Regions from separate parts of the Bacteroides cellulosilyticus genome, predicted to be linked through region 2. Evidence: riboswitches for the same ligand, from Rfam matches in the RefSeq annotation. Region 2 holds a riboswitch; the other holds the start of a gene.
What was found. Region 2 has a riboswitch for thiamine pyrophosphate ahead of K6V21_RS09575 (TonB-dependent receptor). Riboswitches for the same ligand answer to the same signal wherever they lie in the genome.

Region 1 (7,895 bases), 2.3 Mb from region 2:
GAAGCATGATTCCCGAACGAAGCAGCGCGTCCTTATCAATATGGATATTTATCGTATCCGTAGGGATTACATTAAATTCCTGTCTCTCTGAGAATATCCAATATTTCAAGATATTTTTTATTTCAAACGGGTCTTCTCCAAAGCTGTCACGTGCTTCCTCCGGATTTCTCCGGTACAATTCCTCTATTTGCTTTTTCAGTTCCGGGCGTACGACCACATATTCGTTTTTACCTTCCTGATATTGATTCTTATTCCAACTTATAGGTAGTCCGGGAGCATCATACAACGGACATTGCTGTTGATAAATATACCAATCGGTCTGTGCGTAGCTTAGGTTGCAGACACGTGCATCCCTGCGCACTTCCTCCGTATCCTGATTATACCACAATGGGAAAGTATCATTATCCCCGTTACAAAAGATAATCGGATTTCCCGTATCGGGAAGAGTCATCAGATAGTTAGCCCCAAAGTCGCGACAAGTGAAACGGGCACTCCGGTCATGGTCATCCCACGTCTGAGTGGCCATTTGCACCGGAATCAATAAACAGATTGTCATTAATACACCAACCTGTATCGTAGAAGTCGTTTTCCGGCGAAGCACATCACACAATCCGGCAGCACCTATCCCTATCCAGATAGCAAAAGTATAGAACGAACCGGCGTATGCATAGTCCCGTTCGCGCGGCTGACCGGGTGTTTGATTCAGATAAAGCACAATAGCCAATCCTGTCATAAAGAAGAGGAAAAACAGTACACTAAACTGCTGTTTGCCTTTCTTGCTGCGGTTCCATTGCCAATAGATGCCGAACAGTCCTAATAATAGCGGCAATCCGTAAAACACATTGTGCCCTTTGTTCTGGCGCAGGGATTCCGGCAACAAGCTCTGGTCTCCCAATCTTAAATTATCCAACCAGGAAATTCCTGTTATCCAGTTCCCATGTTCCGGTTCGCCACTTCCCTGCACATCATTCTGCCGTCCTACAAAGTTCCACAAGAAATAGCGCCAATACATATAATTGAGTTGATAGGTAATGAAATAAGTCAGGTTTTCTTTTTGTGTGGGAGCGGCCTCGTTTCCTCCTGTCCAATTTTTGTAAGAAGAAGCCATGCGCTCACTCCACATCCGGGGAAACAGCATATTCTGAGTATAGCACACATCTTCTTTATGCCGGATTATTTTATATTTGCCTTCTTCTTTATCCGGGCGATATACAGCACTCCCCTTTGTGGTTTTTACTCTGTAATAGTCACCCTCGGGCACATATTCCGGTTCGGAAGCGTAGGTTTTTCCATAAAGCAGGGGAGCACTTTCATACTGCTCTCGGTTCAGATAACTTTTGAGCGTAAAAATATTGTCCGGCGCATTCTCATTAAGCGGAGTATTGGCGTTGGCACGAATCAGTATCACCGCATAGGTGGTATAACCTACGGTGAGCATAAGCAAGCACCATAAAGAAGTATGCAACATACGTTTTCGGAAACGATAAATGGCTCCGGCCAGTACGAAAAATGTTAAAGCTAAAAAGCTTATCAGCCCTGTGTGGAAAGGAAGCCCGAATACATTGACAAAAAGCAGTTCGAACCAGCCTCCCATATCAGCCATGCCCGGAATATAAACAAAAAGAATAAATATAATGAGAAGACCGGATATAGCAATTGCCGCAGCTACTCCTTTAAGCGATATCGTCCGATATTTCTGATAATAGAAAACCAACACAATAGCCGGGATACAGAGTAAATTAAGCAAATGCACTCCGATTGACAGCCCTATGATATAAGCTATCAGGATAAGCCAACGGTCGCCATATACCGAATCCGACTCATCTTGCCAGCGAAGAATCATCCAAAACACCAGTGCCGTAAGAAAAGAAGAGAAGGCATAGACTTCACCTTCTACCGCACTGAACCAGAATGTGTCACTGAATGTATATGCCAAGGCTCCAACAAACCCTGCCCCCAGAATGATAATAACATCCGCCGTCGATAAATTCTGCCCATCATTTATTATCAGGAACCTTACTAAGCGGGTGATACTCCAAAAAAGAAATAAGATACAACCGGCACTCAGCAACGCATTCAGAAAATTAACCATCCAGGACACTTGTGACGGATCGGAAGCAAACTGAGTAAACAAGTTTCCAACAAGCATATAGAAAGGTGCACCCGGCGGATGCCCCACTTGTAACTTTTCGGCACACGAGATAAATTCGGGACAGTCCCAAAAACTGGCGGTAGGTTCAATCGTCATTCCATATACAAAAGCTGCTATCACAAAGACAATCCACCCACTAAAATCATTCCACTTTTTAAATAATAAGTTGCTCATTGTTCTGTAACTTTTTTGTTTGCAAAGTTATAGAACAGGCCTATAAAAGAGAAGGATTTTACCGGACGAGCACGGACATCCCGGCAACATAGTCAACTGATAACCAGCAACATCACATTACCAATTACAGACAAATTCAGACCTACAATGATTTTACAATATCTTCCAACGATTCTTTAGAGTTTGCCAACATCAGTTTCTCCGTTTTTATCCTGGAGATTCTCCGGGTCAGAGTCTCAACAGTCAGTTTCATTAAATCAGCAAAACAAGCAGGCTGAACGCCCTCGCGTAAAAAGGCACATACCCTTAAATCCTCTTCCGTAAGTTTCGGACTTATCCCTCTCAATTTGGATACAAGTCCGTAAACACTTTCCTGAAGCCGCAAAAGTTCTGTCCAGTCTTTCTCAGAGAAAAAAGATATTTTAGAAGATAAAGCTGTTCGTTCCTTCAACTGACGGACTTTTGAGACAACCGGAGAACTCTCATAAATATGTTGTTGAAGGGATTGATATTTTTCTTCGAGGTAATTACACTGCATCACCAGTTTGTCAGATTCAATCTCTTTCATCTGCATTTCTTCCTTAAAGGTATCCAGTTGCGAATGTACAGACAAATGTTTCTTCCAAAGTAATCCGAGCAAGAGAGACATAACACCCAACAAACCTAAGGCAGAAGATAGAATAATAGTAGAGTTATCTTTACTGTCAATCAACATCAACTGGCTGGCGTATGCTTTTCTTTCCATCTCCAGTGCTTCGTCAAAGTTTTCATATTTCTGATAATACAGGCTGCATCTCTTACAAATCTTAGTCATTTGCTCATATTCTTCTGCTTGTGCAGCTAATTTTATTGCTTCTTTGAAATGAACTTCGGCGTCTTTCTCATGATTCAAATCACTCTCTACGCATGCCAGATAATAATAGGCTTTCGACTTTTGAAGTTCATTTCCGTATTGCTCATAATAAGATACCGCCTGACGAATCTGATTATCAGAAGAATGAGGTATATTTTTATCTTCATTGAATTGAGTACAAAGCAAATTATATTCTGCAAGTTGCTCCTCATTCATTTGGTTCATTTGAATCGTTTCAAGAATAATGGATGCCGTATCCGGATCTTGCTCTATTAACTGAGCGGCTTTGTCCAATCCTTGTTTCACATTAGTCCCCTCCGGATGACATGCAACCAAAGAAAGGATAAATACATACAATAAAATTCGAAGATTACTCATATTCCCAATTTTTAATCTCTGCATACAAATATGCGACAAATTTATAAGATTATTGTTAGAGTAGCAAATAAAAGAAACACATCACAGCGAAAAGATGAATTGTATAAAAAAAGAGATACTTTCTAAACTTTTCCATACAAAACTTGATTATTTGCCCGAAAAATCATATATTTGAGTAAATAACTCAGAGCTTATGGCAAATCCGATTCTTCCTGGTATATCAGAAGCTGAACAAGAACTGTTGTACAAGAAACTAAACGAATACAATCAGGGAAGAACCTCTTACAAAGAGGCAGGTGCTTATCTGGTTGTACTGCCCCGTCCGGAATCTCCCCGTTACTCCTTATGGGTGTATTCCCCTCTTCCCGAACGCCAGTCCATCTTTTACGTCCAGGACCTCTCTACAGACATCCATGAAAGTCTGCGAGCGGCAAGCAGCCTATGTTATTATTCTCCACGTTGCATTCTGCTAGTAGAATACAATGTCAAACGCATGCAGAGTAAGGGAGACGACATTATCTCTTTCGGAAAGTATCATGGACATTTCCTGCACGAAATCTTCCGTATCGATCCGGCATATGTGAGTTGGATTGCTTATAAGTTTACTCCACGTATACCAAAACAGGAACGCTTCGTACAGATAGCACAAGTATATCATTCCGTCCATCTGGATATTCAGAAGCGGCAGGCACATCAGAAATATTCTACCAGCCGTTTTCTGGGAAAAGAAGGGGATAAAGTGAAAGAACTGACACTGAAAGTGCTCCGTGTCCGACTGGAAGACGATCCTTACAAAACCACCGTGAAAGGAACGACTCCTTATTTCTATGTCCGGCAGATACTTACCTTGGAAGACCCTATCGGCAATCTCGTCACTTTCAGAACCAGCTCGCGTACGGCAAGCCGGGAATCTTGCCAGGTACCTGCTACGGAGCACGCCTTCAAGCCCGGAGAATCGGTATATATTGCTTCGGCACGCATCTCTTGTACCTTTACTTCGGGAAACAAACAATACACCCGCCTCAATTATGTCAAGTTTAAATAAACTTAAAAGATAGAGCGGTATTATTCCTATTAAAAACATTCGTCCTTTCTTTGCCGGCAGAAAAGGGGGTGCTATAAAAATAGCTGAGATTATACCCAATGAACCTGATACGGTTAGTACCGTCGAAGGGAATTTTCTTTCTATATTCTACTATTCGTTTATACTACTATCCCTTTCTGTAAGTATAATTTCTAAATTCAGAGTTTGAATGTTTGACGTACAATTCATTACGCATTTTACGGCATCCATTTCTTATTCGGACTCCGCACGCATAGCCCTTGAAGGGGGATGCCGCTGGGTTCAGCTTCGGATGAAGGATGCTTCTTCAGAAGAGCTGAAAGCCACAGCCATGCAAGTGCAGGAACTCTGCCGCCAATACGGAGCCACGTTCATCATTGATGACCACGTGGAACTGGTGAAACAGATTGGCGCGGACGGTGTCCACTTAGGAAAACTGGATATGCCGATAAAAGAAGCAAGGGAAAGGCTGGGCAAAGATTTCATTATTGGCGGAACAGCCAACACGTTCGAGGACATCCGGCAACATGCCGCTGATGGCGCCGACTACATCGGTTGCGGCCCTTTCCGCTTCACAACTACCAAACAAAAGTTATCACCCATTCTGGGACTGGACGGTTATCATTCCATCCTGACGCAAATGCACGAAGAAGGAATAACAATTCCTGTCGTTGCCATCGGTGGAATCACACGTGAGGACATCCCATCCCTGAAAGCATCAGGACTGAGCGGAATAGCATTGAGCGGCGGTATTCTAAAAGCTGAGAATCCGGTACGTGAAATGGAAACAATTATACGACTGGCCCAATAGCAATCAATTAGTGAACCATGGAAGATAAAACAAAAATTACTTATCCCGAATCCGAGAAAGTCTATATGCAGGGGCAACTCCATCCTTATCTGAAAGTTGGGATGCGCAAAGTGAACCTTACCCCTACCGTAGTAGTGGAAAACGGGAAAAAAGTTATGACGGAGAATGCGCCCGTCTACATATATGATACAAGCGGCGCATACAGTGATCCGGAACAGAAGGTAGATTTAAAGAAAGGTTTGCCACGCCTCCGCGAACCGTGGATACAGGAACGGGATGTAGAACGGTTGACGGAAATCAGCTCCGAATATGGAAAGATGCGTCTGGCAGACAAAAGTCTTGACTCCCTGCGTTTTGATCATATCACTTTGCCCTATCGCGCCAAAGCAGGCAAGCAGATTACGCAGATGTACTATGCCAAGCAGGGTATCATAACACCGGAAATGGAGTATGTAGCCATCCGTGAGAATATGAACTGTCAAGAGTTGGGCATAGAAACCTACATCACACCGGAGTTTGTGCGTGATGAAATTGCGGCAGGACGTGCCGCCTTACCCGCCAACATCAACCATCCCGAAGCAGAACCTATGATTATCGGTTCAAAGTTCCTCGTAAAGATTAATACGAATATCGGAAATTCAGCTACCTCTTCCACGATTGAAGAAGAAGTGGAAAAGGCCGTCTGGAGTTGCAAATGGGGTGGAGATACGCTGATGGACTTATCTACAGGAGAGAATATTCACGAGACACGGGAATGGATTATCCGGAATTGTCCTGTTCCGGTAGGTACGGTTCCCATGTATCAGGCAATGGAGAAAGTACACGGAAAGGCGGAAAACCTTACCTGGGAACTATTTAAGGATACCCTGATCGAACAGTGCGAACAAGGAGTGGATTATTTTACAATCCACTGTGGCATCCGACTGAAGAATATTCACTATGCCAATAACCGCCTTTGCGGAATGGTGAGCCGGGGAGGAAGCATTATCTCCCAATGGTGTAAAATCCATCAGAAAGAGAGTTTCCTGTATGAGCATTTCGATGATATATGCGATATATGCGCACAATATGATGTGGCACTTTCATTAGGTGACGGTTTGCGTCCGGGAGCTATCCGCGATGCGAACGACCGGGCACAGTTTGCGGAACTGGATACGATGGGAGAACTGGTAGAACGCGCCTGGGCAAAAAATGTACAGGCATTCATCGAAGGTCCGGGACACGTACCCATGCATAAGATTAGGGAAAATATGGACCGGCAGATTGAGAAATGCCACGGAGCACCGTTCTATACTCTCGGTCCGCTGGTTACAGATATTGCACCGGGATATGATCACATCACAAGTGCCATTGGCGCAGCACAAATCGGTTGGTACGGAACAGCGATGCTTTGCTATGTGACACCCAAAGAACATCTTGCATTACCGCAGAAAGAAGATGTACGCGTAGGAGTGGTAACTTACAAAATTGCCGCACACGCCGCTGACCTTGCCAAAGGCCATCCGGGTGCCGAAGTACGTGACGATGCCTTAAGCAAAGCCCGCTATGAATTCCGCTGGAAAGACCAGTTCAATCTGAGTCTCGATCCGGAACGCGCCTTACAATATTACAAGGAAGCCAACCACCTGAACGGGAAGTATTGCACCATGTGCGGGCCCAACTTCTGTGCCATGCGCATCAGTCAGCAGTTGAAGGATTGCAATGAATGAGCTACAAGCTACGAGCTACAAGCTACAAGCTACAAGTGGCTGCGCTATGAAACAGCAAACCACTTGTAGCTCGTAGCTTGCAACATATTACTTTTTAAACTTATAAGAAAATGATTGAAACAAAAGTATCCAAAGGTATCATCAGTACCTATTTTGAGAAATTAGAGAGAAATCTTGATCTGGACGTCGCCATTGTAGGTGGTGGTCCGTCGGGCATAGTAGCCGCTTATTATCTGGCAAAGGCCGGGTTGAAAGTAGCGCAATTCGACCGTAAGCTTGCTCCCGGCGGCGGAATGTGGGGCGGTGCCATGATGTTCAACCAGATTGTGATTCAGGAAGAAGCGATTGACATTGTAAAGGAATTCAATATCAACCACGAGGAATATGAGGACGGCTTATATGTGATGGACTCTGTAGAGAGTACCTCTGCATTGCTTTATCATGCCGTACATGCCGGAGCCACCGTATTCAACTGCTATTCCGTAGAAGATGTTATCTTCAAGAATAATACGGTAAGCGGAGTAGTGGTAAACTGGACTCCCGTATTGCGCGAAGGTATGCACGTGGACCCGCTAAACATCCTTGCAAAGATAGTAATAGACGGAACAGGCCATGACAGCGAAATAGCCGCTACCGTAGCCCGCAAGAATGGCAGTCGCCTGGCTACCGAAACCGGTGGTGTAATTGGCGAACGTTCACTGGATGTAATTGCAGGAGAGGAAGAGGTTGTAAACGGTACGAAGGAAATCTATCCG
Region 2 (7,895 bases):
AGAAACGCCCCAACTCTCTGTTAAAGTATTAGGAACCCAATTCAATGTAAAGGCATACGCTGATGATGAACTGGTGACCACTACCCTGACAAGTGGAAAAGTTGAAGTTACCCCTCCCTCTCACGACTCGCGGATACTGAAACCTAATGAACAGTTGACGTACGATAAAAAAACATCCACCGTCAACATTACCGAAGTTTCTCCAACCGATGCAGATGGCTGGATCACGGGAAAACTGATATTTACCGATGCACCTTTCACCGAGATCCTGCAAACATTAGAGAGACGTTATAATGTAACTATCAATCATACAATGAACGTTCCCGCCTCCAAACGATATACCGTCCGGTTCCTGAAAAATGAAAATCTGGAAGAAGTACTGCCTGTATTGAGTGAGATGATCGGCTTCAGTTATCAGAAACAGGGAAACAAAGTGGAACTAATCAAAAAACAATAAAAAGAAACTGCCTATGAAGAAAAAGAACCGGATTGCAGCTTGAGACCCTCAACCCGGTTCTGAAATGCTAATGCTCCATCAAACCGTAAAGTAAAACAAAGTATTAACTATACAAAGATAATGCAAATTGAGTGCAGAACTTTCATGCTTACATGAAAAAGTTATGCCGAAATGCAGCTTATCTTATAAAAACATACAACAATGAATCGAATAACCATTAATAAAGAAACAGATAAGATACTCCTTTTTTTATTTTTTGCCTTCCTCTCATTTAATGCCACAGCACAGAATGACAGAAAGCAAATCACCATACAGAATAAAAACATATCACTGAAAGAAGCTTTTGCCGAGATAGAACTACAAACCGGATACAGCATAGCCTATGAATTATCGGCCGTAGATGTAAAGAGGAAAATATCCCTGTCGTTAGAAGCCCAGAGCATTGACAAGGCGTTATCGCAAATCTTGAAAGACACCCGCTATTCGTACAAAATAACAGGCTACCATATCATTATCACTCCATCCGGCAACGAACTACAGAAATCCACCAAGGAAAAAACAGAGAAACCTACCCAAACAGTCAGAGGAATTGTACTGGATTCCAAAACCAATGCACCCATAGAGTTTGCTACCGTAAGAATTATGAATGTCGGTTCTTTGGGCAGCACAACAGACAGTCTGGGGAGATTTCGGATAGACAATGTTCCTGTGGGACGATGCAATATACAAACCTCCTATGTAGGATATAATGCCAATATTTTCAATGAAATACCTGTAACCTCTTCCAAGGAAGTATATATGGAAATCACTCTGGATGAAAACATTCACTCGTTGGCGGAAGTCATCATACAACCGGAGATAAAGAAAGACAAGCCCCTGAATGCAATGGCCATCACCGGTGGACGCATGATCAGTATGGAAGAAGCAGGCAGATTTGCCAATGGTTTTGATGATCCGGCACGCCTGAGTTCTGCATTTGCAGGCGTGGCAGGAGATGTAGGAACCAATGCTGTAGCTATCAGAGGAAATTCACCCCAGTTTACCCAATGGAGGCTGGAAGGTGTAGAAATTCCCAACCCGACTCACTTCGCCGACCTTACCGGGCTGGGTGGAGGTTTTCTTTCGGCCCTGAGTACGCAGGTGATCGGTAACTCCGATTTTTACAACGGTGCGTTCCCTGCCGAATATAGCAATGCGCTATCGGGCATCTTCGACATGCAAATACGAAATGGCAACAATCAGAAGTACGAACATACATTTCAGTTGGGTATTCTGGGTATTGACCTGGCATCGGAAGGTCCGATAAGCAGGAAACATGGAAGTTCCTATATCTTCAATTACCGCTTCTCTACCACTTCCCTGGCCACGAAGAATGATATGAATCTGAAATATCAGGACTTGTCATTCAAATTAAATTTTCCTACCCGGAAGGCCGGAACTTTCTCTATTTGGGGAATCGGACTGATTGACCGTTATAAACCGGAGGCCATCGACCGTGATGAATGGGAGACACAAGGTGACCGACAGTCCGGAAATACAGCTTTTGACAAAGCAGCAGGAGGGTTTACACACAAGTACCTGATCAACGCAGACACGTATATCCGTTCTTCATTAGCCGCCACTTATTCGGAAGACCACACGCGAGCTGATCAGATAACGGAAGATGACAAACTGGTCCATGTAGGAGATATCCGGAATTCCAAATGGGACATAGTCTTTAATTCCTATCTGAACAAGAAATTCAGTTCCAACCATATCAACCGCACAGGTATCACAGTTACAGGACTCAAATATGACCTGGATTACAAAATCAGTCCTAACTTCGGTTTAGATGTACCTATGGAACAGATTTCAAAAGGGAATGGGGGAAGTTGTGTACTGTCGACATACAGCAGTTCCGTCATCAACCTAAACAATCATCTTACTACCAGCCTGGGCATCACCGCACAGTACTTCACCCTAAATAAGAACTGGACCGTAGAACCCAGGGCAGCCCTTAAATGGAGTTTCAATCCGAAACACGCCTTGGCACTGGCATACGGTCTGCACAGTCGCAGGGAAAAGCTTGACTACTACTTTGTGGAACAGAAGGTCAATGGAAAAACTGAATCCAACAGATACCTGAATTTCTCTAAGGCCCATCACTTTGGACTTACATACGACTGGAACATCAACTCGTACATGCACTTAAAAGTAGAACCCTATTATCAATATCTATTCCGAATACCTGTTGAAGAGAATTCTTCCTTTTCCATCATCAACCATCAGGATTTTTATCTGGACAGAATACTGAAGAATAGAGGTTCCGGTGTGAATTACGGTATAGATATCACTTTGGAACAGTATATGAAAAATGGTTTCTACTATATGATAACGGCTTCTCTTTTTAAATCAAAATACAAAGCCGGGGATAACATCTGGCGTAATACACGGTTGGACAAAAACTATCTCCTGAATCTGCTTGCCGGAAAAGAATGGATGGTGGGACGCAATAAACAAAATGTACTAAGCCTCAACGGACGTATCTTCTTCCAAGGTGGTGATCGATATACCCCTGTAGATGAGGAAAAAAGTATGATAGAACATGACATCAAATTTGATGAGACCAAAGCTTACAGCAAGAAATTTAATCCTTCTCTCAATGGTGATATTTCTTTCAGCTATAGGATCAACAAGAAGAAAATATCTCATGAGTTCTCCATTAAAATGCTAAATGTAGGCATGCGCACAGGAATGCATTTTTACCAGTATAACGAAAAGACTCATAAGATAGAGAAAGAAAACGGATCGGGTATGATTCCGAATATCAGTTATAAGATTTACTTTTAGTATATTAAAGCTATTAATTCCTCTTTTAACTCAGAGAGGAATTAATAGCTTTTGTATGAACTAACCGTTCACGGCAGACGTTATATCAATAGAACTTTAAATACCAACGATCATGGAAAAGTATCTGATTCATAGTAATGAGTTGCATTTCATCAACAAGGAACGCATTCACAGGGAAGTAGAGAAAATGGTAGAGTCATTAGACATGGCAGCAGGTTCCACCAAAGGATTCGACCTGTATACCGTAGTAGAAAGTTATTTCACTGATCTCGAAAAGCGAAGGGAAATCAATCGCTTACTGCATATAGAGAAAGATGAATGCGAAGCCATAGAGGAAGAACTCGGAGTATATGAAATGTGATTTACAATAAAAACTATCACGAGTATTAACAATAATGAATAAAGGGCATAACAACAATTTGTTATGCCCTTTATTCATTTACGGTTATCAATTCCAGACTACTATCAATCCTTTGCCTGATGTACCGTCAGTTGTGGGAAAGGGAAACCGATACCCTCCTTATTGAATACAGAGTAGACGGTCTTGTTCATATCGAAATAAACTCCCCAATAGTCCTCACTCTTCACCCAGGCACGGATAATCACATTCACGCTACTGGCATCCAGTGCATGAAGGGCGACAAAAGGAGCCGGATCACTAAGAATCCGCTTGTCTTCGGCAATGATACGACGGGTCGTTTCTTCCACCTTATCAAAATTTTCGCCATACTCCACACCGATTATCCATTCTACACGACGGGTAGCTTCACGACTGTAGTTAGTCACAGTACCACTGCTCAACGCACCATTCGGAATATAAATAATCTTATTATCACCGGTAGTCAGGATCGTATGGAAAATCTGAATCTCACGAACCGTGCCCGTGATGCCTTGGCTTTCAATCAAGTCACCTACTTTATAAGGACGGAGCAGCAATACAATCAGACCACCTGCAAAGTTCTGCAAGTTACCGGACAATGCCATACCGATAGCCACACCGGCGGATGCCAGCAAGGCAGCAAATGAAGTCGTTTCTACTCCCAATTTACCGATAACGGCAATAATCAATAAGATAGTCAGCAAGATGTTCACCAGACTCTTTACGAAACTTTGGATACTAGCATCCACATGTCGTTTGGCCAACAATCTGGCTACCATTTTATTAAGGAAAGATATCAGGAAACGTCCAACAATGAAAATCAGCACAGCGCCGATGATATGACCACCCGCATTTACTCCCCAGTCTATCAGTTGTTGGAGAAAGACCTGCAATTTACTAAAACCATCTTCTACAATAGTTTCGGCAGCAGGAGCCGCCGCTTGTAATAATAATAACATAATATTTGTTCGTTTGAAGTTAATAATTATATTTTCCCAGCAGGATTATGGAATACCCGCTGGCCTACAAAATTAACAAATATTTCCGGTTATCGTTCACTCGATTTGCGTGTTTCAACGAAAACACTTAATTTTGCCCCCGATTTCAACTAAGGGGTGCCCTAATATGACGGGCTGAGATCATACCCATTGACCTGATCCGGGTAGTGCCGGCGGAGGGAAAAGAAGAAAAGCTCCCCTTTTCTGTATTCATCTTTAATAGTTAAAATTGTAATGAAAAAACATGCAATGGCGGCCTGCCTGTTGATGGCAACGCTGGGTGTCTGTGCGCAGACGCATGAGAAAGACAGCTTGCGGGTGATAAGCCTGCAGGAAGTAGAAATTATCTCTACCCGTGCCACGGGAACCACACCTGTGGCGTTTACCAATGTTAGTAAAGAACAACTTAAGAAACAGAATTTCGAGCAAGACCTGCCCTATCTATTAAGCATGATACCTTCTGCCATTACAACAAGTGATGCAGGTGCCGGTATCGGTTATACCACCTTACGCATACGTGGCACAGATGGCACACGAATCAATGTCACCGCCAACGGTATTCCTATCAATGATGCAGAAAGCCACACTGTATTCTGGGTAAACCTGCCAGACTTTGCCTCTTCCGTAAAAGACTTACAGGTACAACGGGGTGCAGGTACCTCTACCAATGGTGCAGGTGCATTCGGTGGTAGTATCAATATGCAGACAGGAGATTTCTCATTGAAACCGTATGCCGAAATCAACGCATCTTACGGCTCATTCAATACTCACAAAGAGACGGTGAAAGTAGGTACCGGACTTATCAACGAACATTGGTCTTTTGATGTACGGCTATCCAATATCAGTTCGGATGGCTATATAGACCGGGCATCCGTTGGTTTAAATTCCTACTATGCCCAAGGCGGATATTATAGTGACAACACATCGGTAAAATTGATTACTTTCGGCGGGAAAGAGCGCACTTATCATGCATGGAATTATGCCAGTAAGGACCAAATGGCAGCATTCGGACGCCGTTTCAATTCTTGCGGCTACATGTATATTGAAGATAAAAACGGTGGAATACACCAGCCGGAAATTGATTACGACTACGGTGTCAAAGAAGCCGGTCAGCTAATCAAGAATGGTGGTACCTTCCACTTCTATGATGACCAGACGGATAACTATGTACAAAAGAACTATCACCTGTTAGTCAACCATACTTTCACTCCGCAATGGCATCTGAATGCCGGTCTGCACTATACAAAAGGAGATGGATACTATCAGGAATACAAAATTGGGCGCAAACTGGTAGAATATGGAATGAAACCTTATGAAGCAGATGGAGAAAACGTAACCGAAAGTGACCTTGTTCGTAAAAAAGCAATGGATAACTGGTTTGGTGGAGGAATCTTCTCGGTAAATTACACCAACGACCGACTGAATGCTTCATTGGGTGGCGGATTGAATCGTTATGATGGCGACCATTTTGGTAAAGTTCTGTGGGTGAAAAACTATCTGGGACAACTAAACCCAGATAATGATTACTACCGCAACAACGCTACTAAAAACGATGGCAACATCTATCTGAAAGCCAACTACGAGTTAGGCGGCGGTGTCAGCGCATACGCCGATTTGCAATACCGTCACATCACCTACAAGATGCATGGCCAGAATGACAAATGGAATGATGAAACGAATGCACTTCAAACCCTGCATATTGAAGATAAGTTCGACTTCTTCAATCCGAAAGCCGGTTTGTTCTGGCAGATCAATACTAATAACCGTCTATATGGTTCATTCAGCGTAGCCCACAAAGAGCCTACACGCAATAACTATACTGACGGAAAGCTTACCGAACATCCCAAAGCAGAACGCTTATTCGACTATGAACTGGGATATACCTTTGCCAATTCATGGTTAAATTTGGGCGCTAATCTCTATTATATGGATTATAAAAACCAGCTGGTATTGACAGGCGAAATGAATGAGATTGGCGAAGCTGTTGCAGCCAATGTACCCGACAGTTACCGCATGGGTATAGAACTCATGGCCGGATTGAAACTGAACTGTGGTTTCCAATGGGATATCAATGCCACCTTTAGTCGTAACCGCGTAGAGAACTTCTCTGAAACACTGTATGAATGGGAAGACCCTACTACCGAAGCCTGGAAGATAGATCGTGGCAACACTCCTATCTCTTTCTCACCGGACTTTATTCTGAACAATCGTTTCAGTTATACGTATAGAGGATTTGAAGCAGCCCTGCAATCCCAATACGTCAGCAAGCAATATATGACCAATGCTAAACGTGACGATCAGATACTGGATGCTTACTTCGTTAGCAATCTGAACCTGGCATATACCTTCAAACTGCCTCGTATGAAGTCTGTCACAGTGGGTTGCACGGTATATAATCTGTTCAATGAAACATACGAAAACAATGGTTTCGCAGGTAGCGGATATTCCCTCAATGACGCAGGAGGAAAAGAACGTTACAGCTATGCGACTTATGCGGCACAAGCCGGAACCAATGCGCTGGCACATATCTCTTTGAGTTTTTAAAGCATGGAACAAACTCTCGAAATTATCGGAACCATCGTCGGGCTTGTCTACCTTTGGTTAGAATACCGGGCGAGTATCTATCTTTGGATAGCGGGCATCATCATGCCTGCTATCTACATTTTCGTCTATTACGATGCCGGATTGTATGCTGACTTCGGAATAAATATCTATTATCTGGGGGCAGCCGTCTACGGTTGGATGATGTGGAAATACGGCAGTTTTGTAAGACGAAAACTTCATCTGCATATCAAAGAAGGGCAGCAGGAACTTCCCATTACCCGTATGCCGATGAAATATTACCTGCCCCTCGGCATTGTATTTGCCGTTACTTTTGTCTGTATTGCCTGGATACTCATTCGTTTCACCAACAGTAATGTACCCTGGCTTGATTCTTTCACCACTGCTCTCAGTATCGTAGGTATGTGGATGCTGGCACGTAAATATGTAGAGCAATGGTGGGCATGGATTGTGGTAGACATTGTCAGTGCAGGACTCTATGTTTACAAAGACCTCGATTTCACGGCAGGACTGTATGCTCTTTATACAATAATCGCTATCTTTGGCTACTTCAAATGGAAGAGGATGATGGAAAGAGCGGTAGAGTGATAAGGTGGTAAGGTGATAAAAGAAATAATGATGAAAGAAAATAATAATAAGAATTCAGTGGAACTCTGTGTTCTCTGTGGTG

Region 1: it holds a riboswitch for thiamine pyrophosphate, as region 2 does, so the genes downstream of both, K6V21_RS01195 (thiamine phosphate synthase) here and K6V21_RS09575 (TonB-dependent receptor) in region 2, are expected to answer to the same signal.

What each region holds. Positions count from the first base shown of each region.
Region 1 is NZ_CP081903.1:353,583-361,477, forward strand. It holds gene K6V21_RS01180 (DUF2723 domain-containing protein) at 1-2,326, opposite strand, end outside; gene K6V21_RS01185 (tetratricopeptide repeat protein) at 2,469-3,557, opposite strand; gene K6V21_RS01190 (hypothetical protein) at 3,751-4,602, shown strand; TPP riboswitch at 4,657-4,751, shown strand; gene K6V21_RS01195 (thiamine phosphate synthase) at 4,811-5,431, shown strand; gene thiC (phosphomethylpyrimidine synthase ThiC) at 5,449-7,140, shown strand; gene K6V21_RS01205 (sulfide-dependent adenosine diphosphate thiazole synthase) at 7,251-7,895, shown strand, end outside.
Region 2 is NZ_CP081903.1:2,680,484-2,688,378, reverse strand. It holds gene K6V21_RS09595 (FecR family protein) at 1-457, shown strand, start outside; gene K6V21_RS09590 (carboxypeptidase regulatory-like domain-containing protein) at 659-3,286, shown strand; gene K6V21_RS09585 (hypothetical protein) at 3,399-3,647, shown strand; gene K6V21_RS09580 (mechanosensitive ion channel family protein) at 3,752-4,624, opposite strand; TPP riboswitch at 4,767-4,863, shown strand; gene K6V21_RS09575 (TonB-dependent receptor) at 4,898-7,207, shown strand; gene pnuC (nicotinamide riboside transporter PnuC) at 7,211-7,813, shown strand; gene K6V21_RS09565 (thiamine diphosphokinase) at 7,844-7,895, shown strand, end outside.